3 regions of the Salimicrobium jeotgali genome follow, and region 3 is predicted to be linked to each of the others. Evidence: predicted binding sites of a transcription regulator. Region 3 holds the regulator's gene; each other region holds the start of a gene.
What was found. Region 3 encodes LexA, which represses DNA repair genes until DNA is damaged. Its sites were predicted from a motif close to CGAACATATGTTCG; they were not measured.
Positions count from the first base shown of each region.

Region 1 (5,143 bases), 310 kb from region 3:
CCGACAGACCGCCGATCGCATACCCGGGGAAGTCCAGCGATGTAAGATCACGCGCACTCTGTTTCCGCAGATCTTCGTATTCCCCGCCCTGAACGATACCGAACAGGCCCTGATCGTGGGGACGTTTATGAGCCGACAAACAGCGCTCCGCCCAGCGGCTCGTCCTCTCTACGGAATCCTTCATATACTTATGTTCTGCAGGGTAAGGCGGGCATTCATCAAATGCCATCATAATATCCGCGCCGAGCTGATTCTGTATGTGCATCGCTTTCTCCGGAGAAAGAAATAGCTTCTCCCCGCTTATATGGTTACGGAAATGGACGCCTTCCTCTTCGATTTTTCTCAGATCACTAAGACTGAAAACCTGGAAACCTCCCGAATCTGTAAGGATAGAACCTTTCCAGTTCATAAATTTGTGAAGGCCCCCGGCTTCTTCGACGATATCCGCTCCCGGACGCAACCAGAGATGATAAGTGTTCGAAAGAATCATACCGGCCCCCATGGACTCAAGCTCTTCCGGACTCATCGTCTTAACGGTCGCTAACGTACCTACAGGCATGAACGCAGGGGTTTCGAACGTTCCGTGAGGAGTATGGACCTTCCCTAACCTTGCACCTGTCTGCTTACATGTTTTTATATGTTCATATGTTACTGCCATCTGTATCTTCCACTCCTACTTTAAAATTAGCATTGCATCTCCGAAACTGAAGAAACGGTATCTCTTTGTCACCGCCCTGCGATAGGCTTCCAGTATGAATTCTCTGCCGGCAATCGCACTCACAAGCATAATCAGCGTGGACTTCGGAAGATGGAAATTCGTCACGAGTCCATCGATTGATTCCACCTGGTGCGGAGGATAGATGAAAATGTCCGTCCACCCGCTCTGCGCCACGAAACGCTGATGTTCCCGGTAGATCGTCTCAAGCGTCCGGGTAGACGTCGTACCTACCGAAATGATGCGCCCACCGTTTTCCCTTATACGATTAAGCGTCCCGGCTGAGTCTTCCCCCAGAGTATAGAACTCTGCATGCATGTCGTGTTCTTCTACGTTCTCCACACTCACCGGTCTGAACGTTCCGAGGCCTACGTGCAAAGTGAGATATACTAGTTCAACCCCCGACTCCTCCAATTCCCGGAACAGCCTTTCCGTAAAATGAAGACCGGCCGTGGGCGCAGCAGCCGATCCCTCTTCTTTTGCATAAACCGTCTGGTAACGGTCACGGTCTTCCAGTTGCTCGGTAATGTACGGAGGGAGTGGCATTTCTCCGAGAGAATCCAGCACTTCAAGGAAGATGCCCTCGTAAGAAAACTCGACGATTCTCCCGCCATGCTCCAGCTCTTTTGTACAAACGGCTTTCAGTCGTCCGTCACCAAAGGTGAGTTCCGTACCTTCCTTCACTTTTTTGGCAGGCTTCATCAGTACTTCCCATTCGTCGCCTTCGCGCTGATGAAGAAGAAGCACTTCCACTTTTCCTCCCGTATCTTCTTTCACGCCATACAGCCGCGCAGGAAGTACTTTTGTATCGTTCAAAACGAGACAGTCTCCGGGGTGGAGATAATCTTTCACATCCGAGAATACCCGGTGTTCTATCTTTTCTGCTTCCGTGTTAAGAACCATAAGACGGGAAGAATCCCGATCCTTAAGCGGCGTCTGGGCGATGAGTTCTTCCGGCAGTTCAAAATCGTATTCATTGATATCTGTTGTCATTATCCTTCAACCTCACTTCAATCTGCTGACTATATAAAATATTAAAGACAAAATAATGCTCACGACGATCGACGTCATTACCGGAAAATAAAAAGTCGTATTTCCCTTCTTAAAAATCAGATCTCCCGGAAGTTTACCGATAAAGGCTCCAATGATTCCAAACAAAAGAAAAACGATGCCGATAATGATAAAGATTTTACTGAACTCGTTCATGACCCTCCGGGCGTCTCCCGGTCAAAGTGCATGTAAGTTTTAGGAGTAGCCGTCCGGCCCCTCGGTGTTCTCTGTATGTACCCTTTCTGTAACAGGAAAGGTTCATACACATCTTCGATAGTCTGGGATTCTTCTCCGATGGTGGCCGCCATCGTATCAACACCGACAGGTCCCCCGCGGAAAGAGTCCATCAGCGCAAGAAGGAGTTTGTGATCGATGTGATCCAGCCCGTCTTCATCCACCTGCAGCATACCGAGCGCTTCACGGGCAGTAGCAAGAGAAATTTCACTTTCCCCTTTCACCTGGGCTATATCCCGTACGCGTTTCAGCAGACGGTTGGCAATCCTCGGAGTGCCCCGGGAGCGGCTGGCAATTTCGTCCGAGGCTTCCTCATCTATCGATACATTGAATATTTCCGCCGTTCTTCTGATGATGTCGGAAAGAGCTTCGTTCGAATAGAATTCAAGCCGGCCATGCACCCCGAACCGGTCACGGAGCGGAGCCGACAGCAGTCCTGCCCTGGTGGTGGCTCCCACGAGAGTGAACGGCGGCAGGTCGAGACGGACGGATCTCGCGCTCGGACCGGTGCCGACCACAATATCAAGACAGAAGTCTTCCATTGCCGGATACAGCACCTCCTCCACGGAACGCGGAAGGCGATGAATTTCGTCGATAAACAGAACATCCCCCGCCTCGAGCGAAGAAAGGATGGCCGCAAGATCTCCGGCTCTTTCTACGGCCGGACCGGAAGTCGTCCGAAACTGCACTTCCATTTCGTTGGCGATTATGGAGGCAAGCGTTGTTTTACCAAGGCCCGGCGGTCCATAAAGCAACGTATGATCCAGAGGTTCTTCCCGCATTTTCGCAGCCTCTATAAATATACTGAGATTGTGTTTCGTTTTTTCCTGACCGATATACTGGGAGAGAAGTTCAGGTCTTAAACTTTGTTCGATTTCATCTTCTCTTCCCTGCTGTTCCCCGGAAATGATGCGATCTTCCATAGGATGTTGCTCCTTTCTATGTCTTCAGTAGTAACTGCAGTCCCTGTCTTACGTAATCATCCACCCGGTCCGCTTCCATCGTCTGAAGTTCGGGCTTTATCGACTTTAGTTCCTTATCCGAATAACCCAGAGCTTCCAGTGCCTCCAGTGCTTCCGCAATAAGCGACTGATCGGCTCTTGCTTTGGTATAGAAGATGGTCGCTTCATTCTCTTCCTCGGGCAGCCAGTCGACCAGTTTCCCTTTCAGATCCAGAATCATCTGTCTGGCGGTTTTCTTTCCGACCCCGGGAAATTTGGTCAGATATTTATCATCTTCCCGTTCAATGGCACTGATGAAATCCGATACGCTCACTCCGCCAAGAATGGCCAGCGCCCCTTTTGGTCCGATTCCCGAAACGCTGAGCAGCCTGGCAAACAGTCGTTTATCTTCTTTTTTCGGGAAACCGAAAAGAATTTGAGCGTCTTCCCGCACGTGATGGTATGTATATATTTTCACTTCTTCCCCGAGTTTCGTTTCAAAATAAAAAGGGTTGGCACAATAAACTTCATAGCCAAGACCTTGAACTTCCACATTAATGGTTTCTTCTTCTACCGCTGTCAATGTACCCTTAACGTATGCAATCATTCATTTCGCTCCATTCCTGCGTTGTCCCTGATATTATAACATACATACACACGTTCGTATGAGAAAAAGTGATGACGTTGCGTCTGTAGATATTTCTATACAAAAAGAGTGATTTCCTTTAAATGTAAAGAAAACCACTCTTTCCAACGACGAATTCAGGTCAGCTTCTCCAGTACTTCCTGATCGGCATCAAGGTTATGCCAGATATCCTGAACGTCGTCATTATCTTCGAGCATATCAATGAGCTTCAGCATTTGCTCCACAGTCTCTTCCTCCTCCAGGGGAGTGTAAGTCTGAGGAATCATAGTCACTTCAGCTGTCTGCACAGGATAAGCTTCCAGCGCGTGTTTTACATTTTGAAAATTTTCGGGTTCCGTATATATTTCAAAAAAGTCATCCGTAGTCTCAAGCTCATCTGCACCCGCTTCGATCGCTTCAAGCATAATATCATCCTCTTCCACTTCCGTGGCGGAGCGGTCGATGGTGATGAATCCTTTTCTGTCGAACATAAAGGAAACGCACCCGTTTTCCCCCAAATTTCCTCCATGTTTACTGAAGGCGTGACGGACTTCGGGAGCCGTTCTGTTTTTATTGTCTGTCAGCACGTTGACCATGACGGCGACTCCTCCGGGACCATATCCTTCATACACGACGTCTTCGTATTCATTTCCTCCGACATCGCCCTTAGCTTTTTTTACGGCTCTGTCGATATTATCTTTCGGCATATTATTCGATCTGGCTTTTTCTATAGCTAACCGCAAATCCGGGTTCATCTCCGGATCCGGATCTCCCTGTTTTGCAGCAACGAAGATTTGGCGAGCCAGCTTCTGGAAAAGTTTTCCCCGTTTCGCATCCTGAGCACCTTTACGATGTTTAATGTTACTCCATTTTGAATGACCGGCCATGGTGCATTCTCCTCTCCAAATCAAGTTTTTTCCTTTAATAACTATATCAAAATTCATTCCTCTGTCAAAACTGTACACTTTTTCATTAAAAAACGTGCCTCGGAAGGCACGTTTTACTTCATTACGGGAGAAGAAGTTTCAATTTCATAACTTGGATACGTGCCGAGGACTTTAAGTCTGCAGCCAAGTGCTTCCAACTCCTGCTGTACTCCTGGGAAGAGTACCTGATCATACGGCTGGTCCACGTCCACAAGGAAGAAATAATTGCCGAGACCCGTCTTCATAGGGCGTGACTCGATCTTCGACAAGTTCATTTTTCTCCAGGCAAAAGCAGCGAGAACCTGATGAAGCGCTCCAACGTAGTCCTGAGGGAGAGTGACCATTACGGTAGTTTTGTGTTTTTTCACAGGCTGATCTTTCACTTTCAACGTTTTCGGCTCTTTTTGCACTACAGCGAACCTCGTGTGATTGTTGTCATAATCATGAATGTTACCTTCCAGAATATTCAGCCCGTTCATTTCGGCAGCCAGATGATTACCGATAGCCGCTGCGTGCACACCTTTTTCCCTGACGATTTCGGCTGCCCGCCCCGTAGAAGCAGTATAATGGATTGCCGCTTCCGGATAATGCTTGTGCAAATACTGATGGCACTGGGCAATCGCATGACTGTGAGAATGAATTTCGGTTATGT
Region 1 is NZ_CP011361.2:1,036,624-1,041,766, reverse strand. It holds gene tgt (tRNA guanosine(34) transglycosylase Tgt) at 1-658, opposite strand, end outside; gene queA (tRNA preQ1(34) S-adenosylmethionine ribosyltransferase-isomerase QueA) at 674-1,708, opposite strand; gene AAV35_RS05165 (DUF2905 domain-containing protein) at 1,721-1,921, opposite strand; gene ruvB (Holliday junction branch migration DNA helicase RuvB) at 1,918-2,922, opposite strand; gene ruvA (Holliday junction branch migration protein RuvA) at 2,939-3,547, opposite strand; gene AAV35_RS05150 (YebC/PmpR family DNA-binding transcriptional regulator) at 3,703-4,452, opposite strand; gene pheA (prephenate dehydratase) at 4,566-5,143, opposite strand, start outside.
Region 1: the regulator LexA is predicted to act here: its motif matches at 3,591-3,604, upstream of ruvA (Holliday junction branch migration protein RuvA).

Region 2 (5,143 bases), 660 kb from region 3:
CTCTTCATCACCTGTTTCGGAGTACCCATGGCGACAATCTGGCCGCCGTTCTCTCCGGCTCCGGGCCCGATGTCGACGATGTAGTCTGCTTCGAGCATCGTGTCTTCGTCGTGCTCGACCACTATGAGCGTGTTATCGAGGTCACGCATACGCTTCAGTGTCTGGATCAGACGGTTGTTGTCCCGCTGATGCAGACCGATGGAAGGTTCATCGAGAACGTACAGAACGCCCGTCAGCGCCGATCCAATCTGGGTGGCAAGTCGTATCCGCTGAGCTTCTCCGCCCGAAAGCGTACCGGCAGAGCGGGACAGCGTCAGGTAATCGAGACCGACGTTTGCGAGGAAGCTCAACCGTTCACTGATCTCTTTCAAAATCATGTTGGCGATTGTTCTTTCTTTCTCGGTGAGCGGCACATCCGCAAAGAAACTGTTCGCTTCCGTTACGGAGAAATCCGTCACCTGACCGATATGTTTGCCGTTCACTTTAACGGAAAGGGCCTCTCTGCCGAGGCGGTAGCCGTTACATTTCGGGCACGGTTTCTGCGCCATATACTCTTCCATCTGTTCGCGGATGAAGTCGGATGAAGTCTCGCGGTAGCGGCGCGAAACGTTCGGAATGACACCTTCAAAATAAATATCGTTGTCCCGGACTTTTCCGAAGTCATTCTCGTAGCGGAAATGGATTATTTCTTCTCCGCTTCCGTACAGCACGCGCTCCAGCTGCTGCTTCGGAATATCTTTTACCGGTAGATCCATATCGATTCCATAGTGGGCGCTTACGCTTTTCAGCAGCTGCGGGTAGTACTGGGAGCTCGTCGGCTGCCACGCTGCAATCGCACCCTCATTCAGGGAAAGGTCCCAGTTCGGGATGACGAGGTCTATGTCCACTTCAAGCTGCACGCCGAGACCGTCACATCGGTCACAGGCCCCGAACGGGCTGTTGAAAGAAAATTTACGGGGTTCCAGTTCACTGACGGAGAATCCGCAAATCGGGCAGGCATGGTGTTCACTGAAACTCACTTCTTCCTGACCGACTACGTCGACAGTTACGTGTCCGCCGCCAAGTTCAAGGGCCGTTTCCAGAGAGTCGGCGATCCGTCCTTCCGCCCCTTCTTTTACGACTACCCGGTCCACTACAACATCGATAGAATGCTTTTTGTTCTTTTCCAGTTCAATATCTTCGGAGACTTCCCTCATTTCCCCGTCGATCCGGAGACGTACGTAACCTTCCTTACGAAGACGCTCGAGCGTTTTCTTATGTTCTCCCTTACGACCGGATACAATCGGCGCGAGCAGCTGCATCTTCGTCCGCTCCTCGTAGGAAGTGAGCTGATCGACCATCTGCTGGATCGTCTGGGAATCGATCTCTATGCCGTGGTTCGGACACACCGGTCGGCCGATACGGGCGTAAAGCAGGCGGAGATAGTCATAAATCTCCGTCACTGTTCCGACCGTGGACCGCGGGTTTTTACTCGTCGTTTTCTGGTCGATGGAAATCGCCGGGGACAGTCCTTCAATCGAGTCCACATCCGGCTTGTCCATCTGACCGAGAAACTGTCTCGCATAAGCGCTCAATGATTCCACATAGCGCCGCTGCCCTTCCGCATAGATCGTTTCGAACGCGAGAGACGATTTACCGGAGCCGGACAGTCCCGTCATCACTACCATTTTGTTCTTCGGAATGTCGATATCCACGCCTTTTAAGTTGTGGGCTCTTGCTCCTTTGATGCTTATATATTTGCTTGGCATGTACAAGTCATCCTCCCGCTTTTAGTTCAAGCAGTATATCCCGCAGCTCGGCGGCCCGTTCGAAATCGAGGTCCCTTGCTGCCTGCTTCATTTCTGTTTCCATGTTGTCTATGAATTCCTGGCGTTCCTGCTTCGTCATTTCGGACGGTTTCTTATCGAACAGAGGACTTTCTTCTTCCTCCGCTTCACTTGTAGCCTGAATGACATCACGGATCGCTTTGTTGATAGTCGTCGGCGTGATGCCGTGTTCTTCGTTGTAAGCGATCTGTCTTTCACGTCGGCGCTCCGTTTCGTCCATGGCAATCCGCATGGAATCGGTGATTTTGTCCGCATACATAATAACGGTACCATCGTCGTTCCTCGCAGCCCGTCCTATCGTCTGGATGAGCGAGCGCTGGGAACGGAGGAAGCCTTCTTTATCGGCATCAAGGATAGTTACAAGTGAAACTTCAGGTATATCGATCCCTTCCCGCAGCAGGTTGATTCCTACGAGAACGTCGTATTTCCCGAGCCGCAGATCGCGGATGATTTCGATACGCTCAAGCGTCTTGATCTCCGAGTGCAGATAAGCCACTTTAATGCCGAGTTCTTTAAGATAGGCGGTCAGATCCTCTGACATTTTCTTCGTAAGCGTCGTGACGAGCACCCGCTCGTTTTTATCCTGCCGCTTGTATACTTCACCGATCAGGTCGTCAATTTGTCCATGAATCGGCCGCACTTCGATTTTCGGATCGAGCAGACCGGTAGGACGGATGATCTGTTCAGTTACTTTATCCGTATGTTCCAGTTCATAAGGTCCCGGCGTAGCCGAAAGATAAGTGATTTCGTTCACGTGTTTTTCGAACTCCTCGAACATGAGCGGACGGTTATCAAGCGCGGAAGGCAGACGGAACCCGTGATCGACGAGCACCTGCTTTCTCGCTTTATCCCCATTGAACATTCCGCGGATCTGCGGGATAGTCACGTGGGACTCATCCACCATAATGAGGGAATCCTCCGGAAAATAGTCGAGCAGTGTATAAGGAGTAGCTCCTTTTTCCCGGAATGTCAGGTGTCGCGAGTAGTTCTCGATACCCGAACAGAAACCCATCTCCCGCATCATCTCCAGGTCATAATTCGTCCGCTGTTCCAGACGCTGCGCTTCAAGAAGCTTATCTTCTTCGCGGAAAATCTTCAGCTGTTCTTCCAGCTCTTTTTCTATATTTTCAATAGCCTTTTTCATCTTCTCTTCTCTCGTTACGAAGTGCGATGCCGGGAAAATAGCGACGTGTTCCCGGTCACCGATTACGTCACCGGTGAGTACGTCGACTTCCCGGATCCGGTCGATCTCGTCTCCGAAAAACTCGACCCGGATCGCGTGCTCCTCTCTAGAGGCCGGAATGATCTCAACGGAATCTCCGCGCACACGAAAAGTACCGCGCTGAAAATCTATATCATTGCGCGCATACTGGATGTCGACGAGATTCCGCAGCAGTTCGTCCCGGTCTTTCTCCATTCCCATACGGAGGGAGAGGACCATACTTTTGTACTCTTCCGGGGAACCGAGACCATAGATACAGGAGACACTGGATACGATGATGACATCGTCCCGTTCGAACAGGGCAGATGTCGCCGAGTGTCTGAGTTTATCTATTTCATCATTGATATTCGCGTCTTTTTCGATGAAGGTGTCGGTCTGGGGGACATAGGCTTCCGGCTGGTAATAGTCGTAGTAACTGACGAAGTACTCGACAGCATTGTTCGGAAAAAATTCCTTGAACTCGCTGTAAAGCTGCCCCGCCAGTGTCTTGTTGTGGGCGATGATGAGAGTCGGTTTCTTCACTTCCTGAATGACGTTTGACATAGTGAACGTCTTCCCGGTCCCTGTGGCACCGAGGAGAGTATGATGTTTCTTCTTGCCGTTGATTCTTTCCACCAGTTCCTGGATCGCCTTTGGCTGATCACCTTCCGGGGAAAAATCCGATTTCAGTTCAAATGTATGTTCCACGAAGAAAAACCTCCGTTCTTATCTTTTCCTCTATAGTTTACCACAATAGTTTATCATTCTAACCTCCTGCGAACAAACATTCGTTACCGGAGGACGGGAAGAAGAAGATGCGCCCTGTTTATGAAGGGATTTACGCCGAATCGTTACCTTCGGAGGAGGAATCGCCGGGTGAAGGTAACGAAAAGACGAGAATCCTTCCCTTCATCCTGAACTTTTGCCCGCGAACGTCACGATTCCGGGCTAATCGTTACCTTCGGAAGCGGAAATCCCCTCCCATCGTAACGAAAACCCTCACGGAATCCCGGCACAAAAAAACAGACGACCCCCCAGGGGCCGTCTATTCGTTCGTCTGCGTATACTGATTGACTTCAAACAGGTCGATAAGATCCATATCCGGATGTTTATCGATGAACCAGCGCAGCGAGAAGTCGTTTTTGAACAGGGCGACTTTGTTGCCTTCCCGGTCCTCCACGAGCATATTCCTGTCGTCGAAGAGGGAGGTGTCCACCTGATCTTCTTTCAGCCAGCGCGGTATCCGTTCCCCGTACGGAGTGAGTTCGATATCGACGTTATACTCATGCTTCATCCGGTATTCGAAAACTTCAAACTGAAGTTCTCCGACCGCTCCGATGATATAGTCTTCGAAGTACGGACGTTTGAATAGCTGGATAGCGCCTTCCTGTACGAGCTGTTCGATTCCTTTGTAGAACTGTTTCGATTTCATGACGTTTTTAGCCGTCACTTTTTTGAACTGCTCCGGCGGGAACTGAGGAAGTTCGTCATATTCGAACGTCTCTTTCCCGGTAAGCAGTGTATCCCCGATCCGATATACGTTCGGGTCGTAGATACCGATGATGTCTCCGGCATATCCTTCTTCCACCGTATTACTGGAGGAGGCGACGAACTGCTGGGACTGGGCCAGTTTAAATGCCTTACCGGTCCGCCCGAGCGTGACGCTCATGCCCCGCTCGAACTTGCCGGAGCAGACCCGGACGAAAGCGACGCGGTCGCGGTGTTTCGGGTTCATATTAGCCTGGATTTTGAAAATGAATCCGGAGAATTCTTCGTTCTCAGGAGAAACCAGCCCTTTCGTCGACTTCCGCGGCGTCGGAGCCGGTGCCATATCGATGAACGTGTCAAAAAAGGTTTCCACGCCGAACGGTGCAAGAGCACTTCCGAAAAATACAGGAGTCTGTTCTCCTCTCAGCACTTTTTCGATTTCAAATGTATCCCCTGCTTCATCGACGAGAGAAAGCTCATCTTCCGCTTCCTTATACGTCGGACTTTCCGTGAGCTCCGGGTGCTGATCAAGTTCGCTGTACGGGATGTACTCTTCCCGCTCGTCTCCCGAAAAGCGGACGAACTGTTCATTGTGACGGTCAAATACCCCTTCGAATCTTTTACCCAT
Region 2 is NZ_CP011361.2:684,974-690,116, reverse strand. It holds gene uvrA (excinuclease ABC subunit UvrA) at 1-1,748, opposite strand, end outside; gene uvrB (excinuclease ABC subunit UvrB) at 1,756-3,735, opposite strand; gene AAV35_RS03370 (peptide chain release factor 3) at 4,073-5,143, opposite strand, start outside.
Region 2: the regulator LexA is predicted to act here: its motif matches at 3,805-3,818, upstream of uvrB (excinuclease ABC subunit UvrB).

Region 3 (5,143 bases):
CCCGGCTTACCGTTTATAATAAGCAGGATAAGGTAGAGGGACCATTCACACCGATGGAAAAGCCGTCGGTCCAGACTTCCTTTAAAGATGACAGAGGAGTCGGGGACGCACTATCGGCAATTGAAGAAGTACTATCGGAAAACTGGGATCCGTACCATACGTATGTAAAAGCGGAAGAAGGTAAATTCTTAAAAACACTGGAGCTTAACACGCTCGTTTACGTACGTGAATTCCTCGAAGAGCGCGGGGAGTACGTCGTGCGCGGATATATCGACCCTCTGCACCCTTTGAGGGATAAAGTAATACCGAAGGAGCATAAAGATGAATGATATTGTGAATATAGAAGAAGAAATCCGTCCTTATAAAGAAAAGATCGAGGACATCGTGCTGCATAATCAGGAAAAAGTGCTGGATGCTTTTCAAAATCAGAACGTAGCGGATCGCCATTTCCATTCGGAGACAGGCTACGGCTATGATGATGAAGGAAGAGATACGCTCGAAGGAGTTTATGCGGAAATATTCGGAGCTGAAGATGCGCTTGTCAGACCTCAGCTCGTATCGGGGACTCATGCGATTTCCACCGCTTTTTTCGGTGTTCTCCGTCCGGGGGATGAACTTCTGTATGTGACGGGTGAACCTTACGACACTCTTCGTGAAGTAATTGAACCTGCCGGGGATGGAGCAGACCACGGCTCCCTGCACGACTTCGGCATCAGCTATCGTGCCTTACCTTTAAAAGAAGGGGCGGTGGATGCAGAGCGTTTCAGGGAAGTCATCACTTCACGGACGAAGATGGTAGCCATCCAGAGGTCCAAGGGATATGCAGACAGACCTTCTTTTACCATTGAGGATATCGAAGGGATGGTAAAGGAAATAAAAGCAGTGAAACCTGATGCGATTGTGTTTGTGGACAACTGTTACGGGGAATTTGTAGAGAAAGCGGAACCGCTGGAAGCGGGAGCTGATCTGATCGCGGGCTCCCTCATCAAGAACCCGGGCGGCGGTATTGTGCGTACCGGCGGGTACATAGCCGGGCGGAAAGAACTGATTACTGCCTGTGCGCACCGGCTCACGGCTCCCGGACTCGGCAAGGAAATGGGTGCGACGCTTTCCGTTCTGCAGGAGATGTACCAGGGCATATTCATCGCCCCCCACGTAGTCGGGGAAGCTCTGAAAGGAGCGGTTTACACGGCTAAATATCTGGATAGTTACGGATTCCGGACAAAACCGTTTTATGATGAATACCGTACGGACCTGATTCAGACGGTGTACTTCGACAATGCGGAGCAGATGGTCGATTTCTGCCGGGAGATCCAGAAAGCTTCGCCGGTAAATGCCTTCGCCCTTCCGGAACCGGGCCCGCTTCCGGGGTACGATTCCGACGTCATCATGGCGGCCGGAACGTTTATTCAGGGTGCGAGCCTTGAACTGACAGCAGACGGCCCGCTCCGGCCTCCCTACATGGCTTTTGTCCAGGGAGGACTTACGGCGGAACACGTAAAAATAGCAGTGCGGCGTGCCGTGGATGCTGTTACGTCATAGGGAACTGAGAAAGGGAGCCGGAATACTCCGGCTTTTTTCATGTCAACTTTCCTGACATCGCTTGACAATTATCCACTTTGAATTATAATAATAGTAAGAATTCTTGGAGGGGGTGGCAGAAATGAGTGATGAAGTACGACGTTCCATGCCGCTGTTTTCTATGGGAATCGTCCAATCCCTTACTGCCCTCACTCCGAGGCAAATTCGTTATTACGAGCAGAATGGGCTGGTGACTCCGGCCCGTTCCAAAGGGAATCAGCGACTGTTTTCGTTTAATGATGTAGACCGGCTTCTTGAGATTAAATCACTTGTAGAAAAAGGGGTCAATCTTGCGGGTATCAGGCAGGTGTTCGATTTGAAACAGGAAACGCCCCGCCCTGATTACAAACCCGGAGAAGTACAGGAAGTCTACCATCAGCTCAGCGAAAAAGAGTTACGGAAAATGCTTCGTAAGGAAATTGAGAATGATGCAGGAAAAGGAAATTTTGGACTCAGACAGGGAGAATTATCAAGATTCTTTCACTAAATTACGGGAGGCACATGTATGGGCTTAACAAGAGAAGAAATTTACAAGAAGATCGAGGAAGAGAACGTCAAATTCATCCGTCTGCAGTTTACGGATATGCTCGGTATTATCAAAAACGTGGAGATCCCGTTCAGCCAGCTCGACAAAGCTCTGGACGGAGTGATGATGTTCGACGGTTCTTCCATTGAAGGATTCGTACGAATCGAGGAGTCCGATATGTATCTGGTACCGGATTTCGATTCGTTCCTCGTACTTCCATGGACATCCGAGAAAGGGAAAGTGGCACGATTCATCTGTGACATTTACAACACGGACGGTACTCCATTCGAGGGATGCCCGCGCTACAACCTGAAGCGCAACCTGAAAAGAATGGAAGAGCTCGGTTTCTCCGCTTTCAATCTCGGTACCGAACCGGAATTTTTCCTGTTCAAGATGGATGAAAACATGAACCCTACGCTTGAACTGAACGACAAAGGCGGTTACTTCGACCTTGCTCCGACCGACCTCGGGGAGAACTGTCGACGGGATATCGTACTGGAGCTTGAGGAGATGGGTTTCGAAATCGAGGCTTCCCACCACGAAGTCGCTCCCGGGCAGCATGAAATCGACTTCAAATATTCGGAAGCAGTGAAGCACTGTGACGATATCCAGACGTTTAAACTCGTTGTAAAAACCATTGCCCGTAAACACGGTCTGCATGCAACGTTTATGCCTAAACCTCTCTTCGGAGTGAACGGTTCCGGTATGCACGCAAACATGTCCCTGTTCACGGAAGAAGGTAATGCTTTCTTCGATGAGAACGGCAAAGAACAGCTCTCGGACGTAGCTTATCAGTTTACTGCCGGTATTCTGAAGCATGCGATGGCTTTCACAGCAATAACGAATCCTATAGTGAATTCCTATAAGCGTCTCGTTCCGGGATATGAAGCTCCTTCATATGTAGCCTGGTCGTCCCAGAACAGAAGTCCGCTCATCCGCGTTCCGACGTCCCGCGGAGTAAGTACCCGTATCGAAGTGCGGAGTGTCGATCCGGCCGCGAACCCGTATATGGGAATGGCCGCTCTGCTTGCTGCGGGTCTCGACGGTATCGAGAACAAACTGGAAGTACCTGAACCGGTGGATCGCAACATTTATGTGATGGATGAGGAAGAGCGCAGAGAAGCGGGAGTGACCGATCTTCCGGCTACACTGTATGATGCACTTCAGGAACTTAAGAAGAATGACGTGATGGTGAAGGCGTTGGGCGAACACCTGTATGAGCACTTTATCGAAGCGAAAGAAATCGAGTGGAACATGTTCCGTACCCAGGTACACCCTTGGGAGAGGGAACAGTATCTGCAGACGTATTAATCTGAACCTCCTCTCAAGGTAATTTCCGTTGAGAACGTTTAGATTTACATGACCATAAAACTAAAATAAAAATCCTCCATTACCGGCCGGTAATGGAGGATTTTTAAGTGTATACAGGGGAAGCGGTTCAGTGTACGTTCCTAAATAAGCCGACCACTTTTCCGAGGATGGTGACGTCATCGAGAAGGATAGGCTCCATGGAGGAGTTTTCCGGCTGAAGGCGTACGTGATCCGCTTCTTTGAAGAATCGCTTCACTGTAGCTTCACCCTCGTCCGTCATACCGACAACGATATCTCCGTTCTGCGCGGTGTTCTGCTTACGGACGATTACTTTGTCTCCGTCCAGAACGCCGGCTTCTATCATACTCTCCCCCTGGATGACGAGTATGAAAGTATCTTCTTCCGTGCTGCTTATCGTATCCGGCACCGGAAGGTATTCTTCGATATTCTCTACTGCAGTTATAGGAACACCGGCGGTTACTTTACCGATTACGGGGGCGAACGTCGCTTCCCCTTTAGGGATTTTAGTACCTTCCTCCAGATCTATCACTTCGATCGCCCGGGGTTTCGTCGGGTCTCTCCGGATGAAACCTTTCTTTTCCAGTCTCGCGAGGTGTCCATGTACGGTAGAACTGGAAGCAAGTCCTACGTACTTCCCGATTTCCCTGACGGACGGGGGATACCCTTTGTCGATTACTTCCTGTTTTATGAAATTCAATATTTCCTGCTGTCGTTTGGATAGGTTAGTCATAATGTCACATCCTGTATAGAAAATTTATTACATATATTGTAGCACGTAGGGTGCCGGAATACAAACACGCGTTCGAACTTTTGTGTTGACAGGAACAATAGTTCGTATATAATGATAACTACACGAACATAAGTTCTAAGGAACAATAGTTCTATCGGGAGGTATTCCATGTTTCATAAATTATCCAAGCAGGATCTTACTCATATCATTCTGTTCATTCTGAGTCTGGTTTTCCTATACATCTCAATGGTTTCCAGTGTTTAAATCCTGTATCATTTTTCTGTGGGAGAGGTGGTAAGGATGAAAGCGGTCTTGTATTGCAGAGTAAGTACGGAAAAAGAGACCCAGGTTACGTCTATACAGAGACAGAAGGAAGAACTTAAGGAACTTGCGGAGAATCATAGTATGGATATTGTGGAAGTTATCGAAGAAAAAGCCAGCGGATACTCCATCGAAAGGGAAGGTATACTTCGTGCCCTTGATATTTTCTCCTCGAAAAAAGCGGAAGCACTCCTGATTCAGGATGAGACGAGACTCGGCAGGGGAAACACGAAAATCGCCCTTTTACACCAGCTCGAAAAGCTTGATGTAACGATCTATACGGTGACGGGAAGCGGAGAGATGGAGATTTCCGAGTCTGATTCCATGGTTCTGCAGATCGTCGGAGTGGTGGAAGAGTATCAGCGCTATCTTCATAACATGAAAATCCGACGTGGGATGAAAAAAGCGGTGGAAGATGGCTATGACCCTTCCAAAAATTTAAAGAACATCGACCAGGCCAGGGGGCGGGAACGTATTGATTTTCCTGTAGAGGAAGTGGCACGTCTCCGGGAAAAGAAGCTCACGTTTCAGGAAATTGCGGCTACTCTCCGCGGTATGGGGTATGATGTCTCCAAGGCGACAGTGCATCGCAGATATAAAGAAAGCCAAACATTTGAAAATGAAAATACGTCGCGTTATCATAATTAAAGATA
Region 3 is NZ_CP011361.2:1,344,599-1,349,741, reverse strand. It holds gene hflX (GTPase HflX) at 1-329, shown strand, start outside; gene AAV35_RS06795 (methionine gamma-lyase family protein) at 322-1,542, shown strand; gene AAV35_RS06790 (MerR family transcriptional regulator) at 1,664-2,068, shown strand; gene glnA (type I glutamate--ammonia ligase) at 2,087-3,418, shown strand; gene lexA (transcriptional repressor LexA) at 3,546-4,169, opposite strand; gene AAV35_RS06775 (YneB family resolvase-like protein) at 4,470-5,138, shown strand.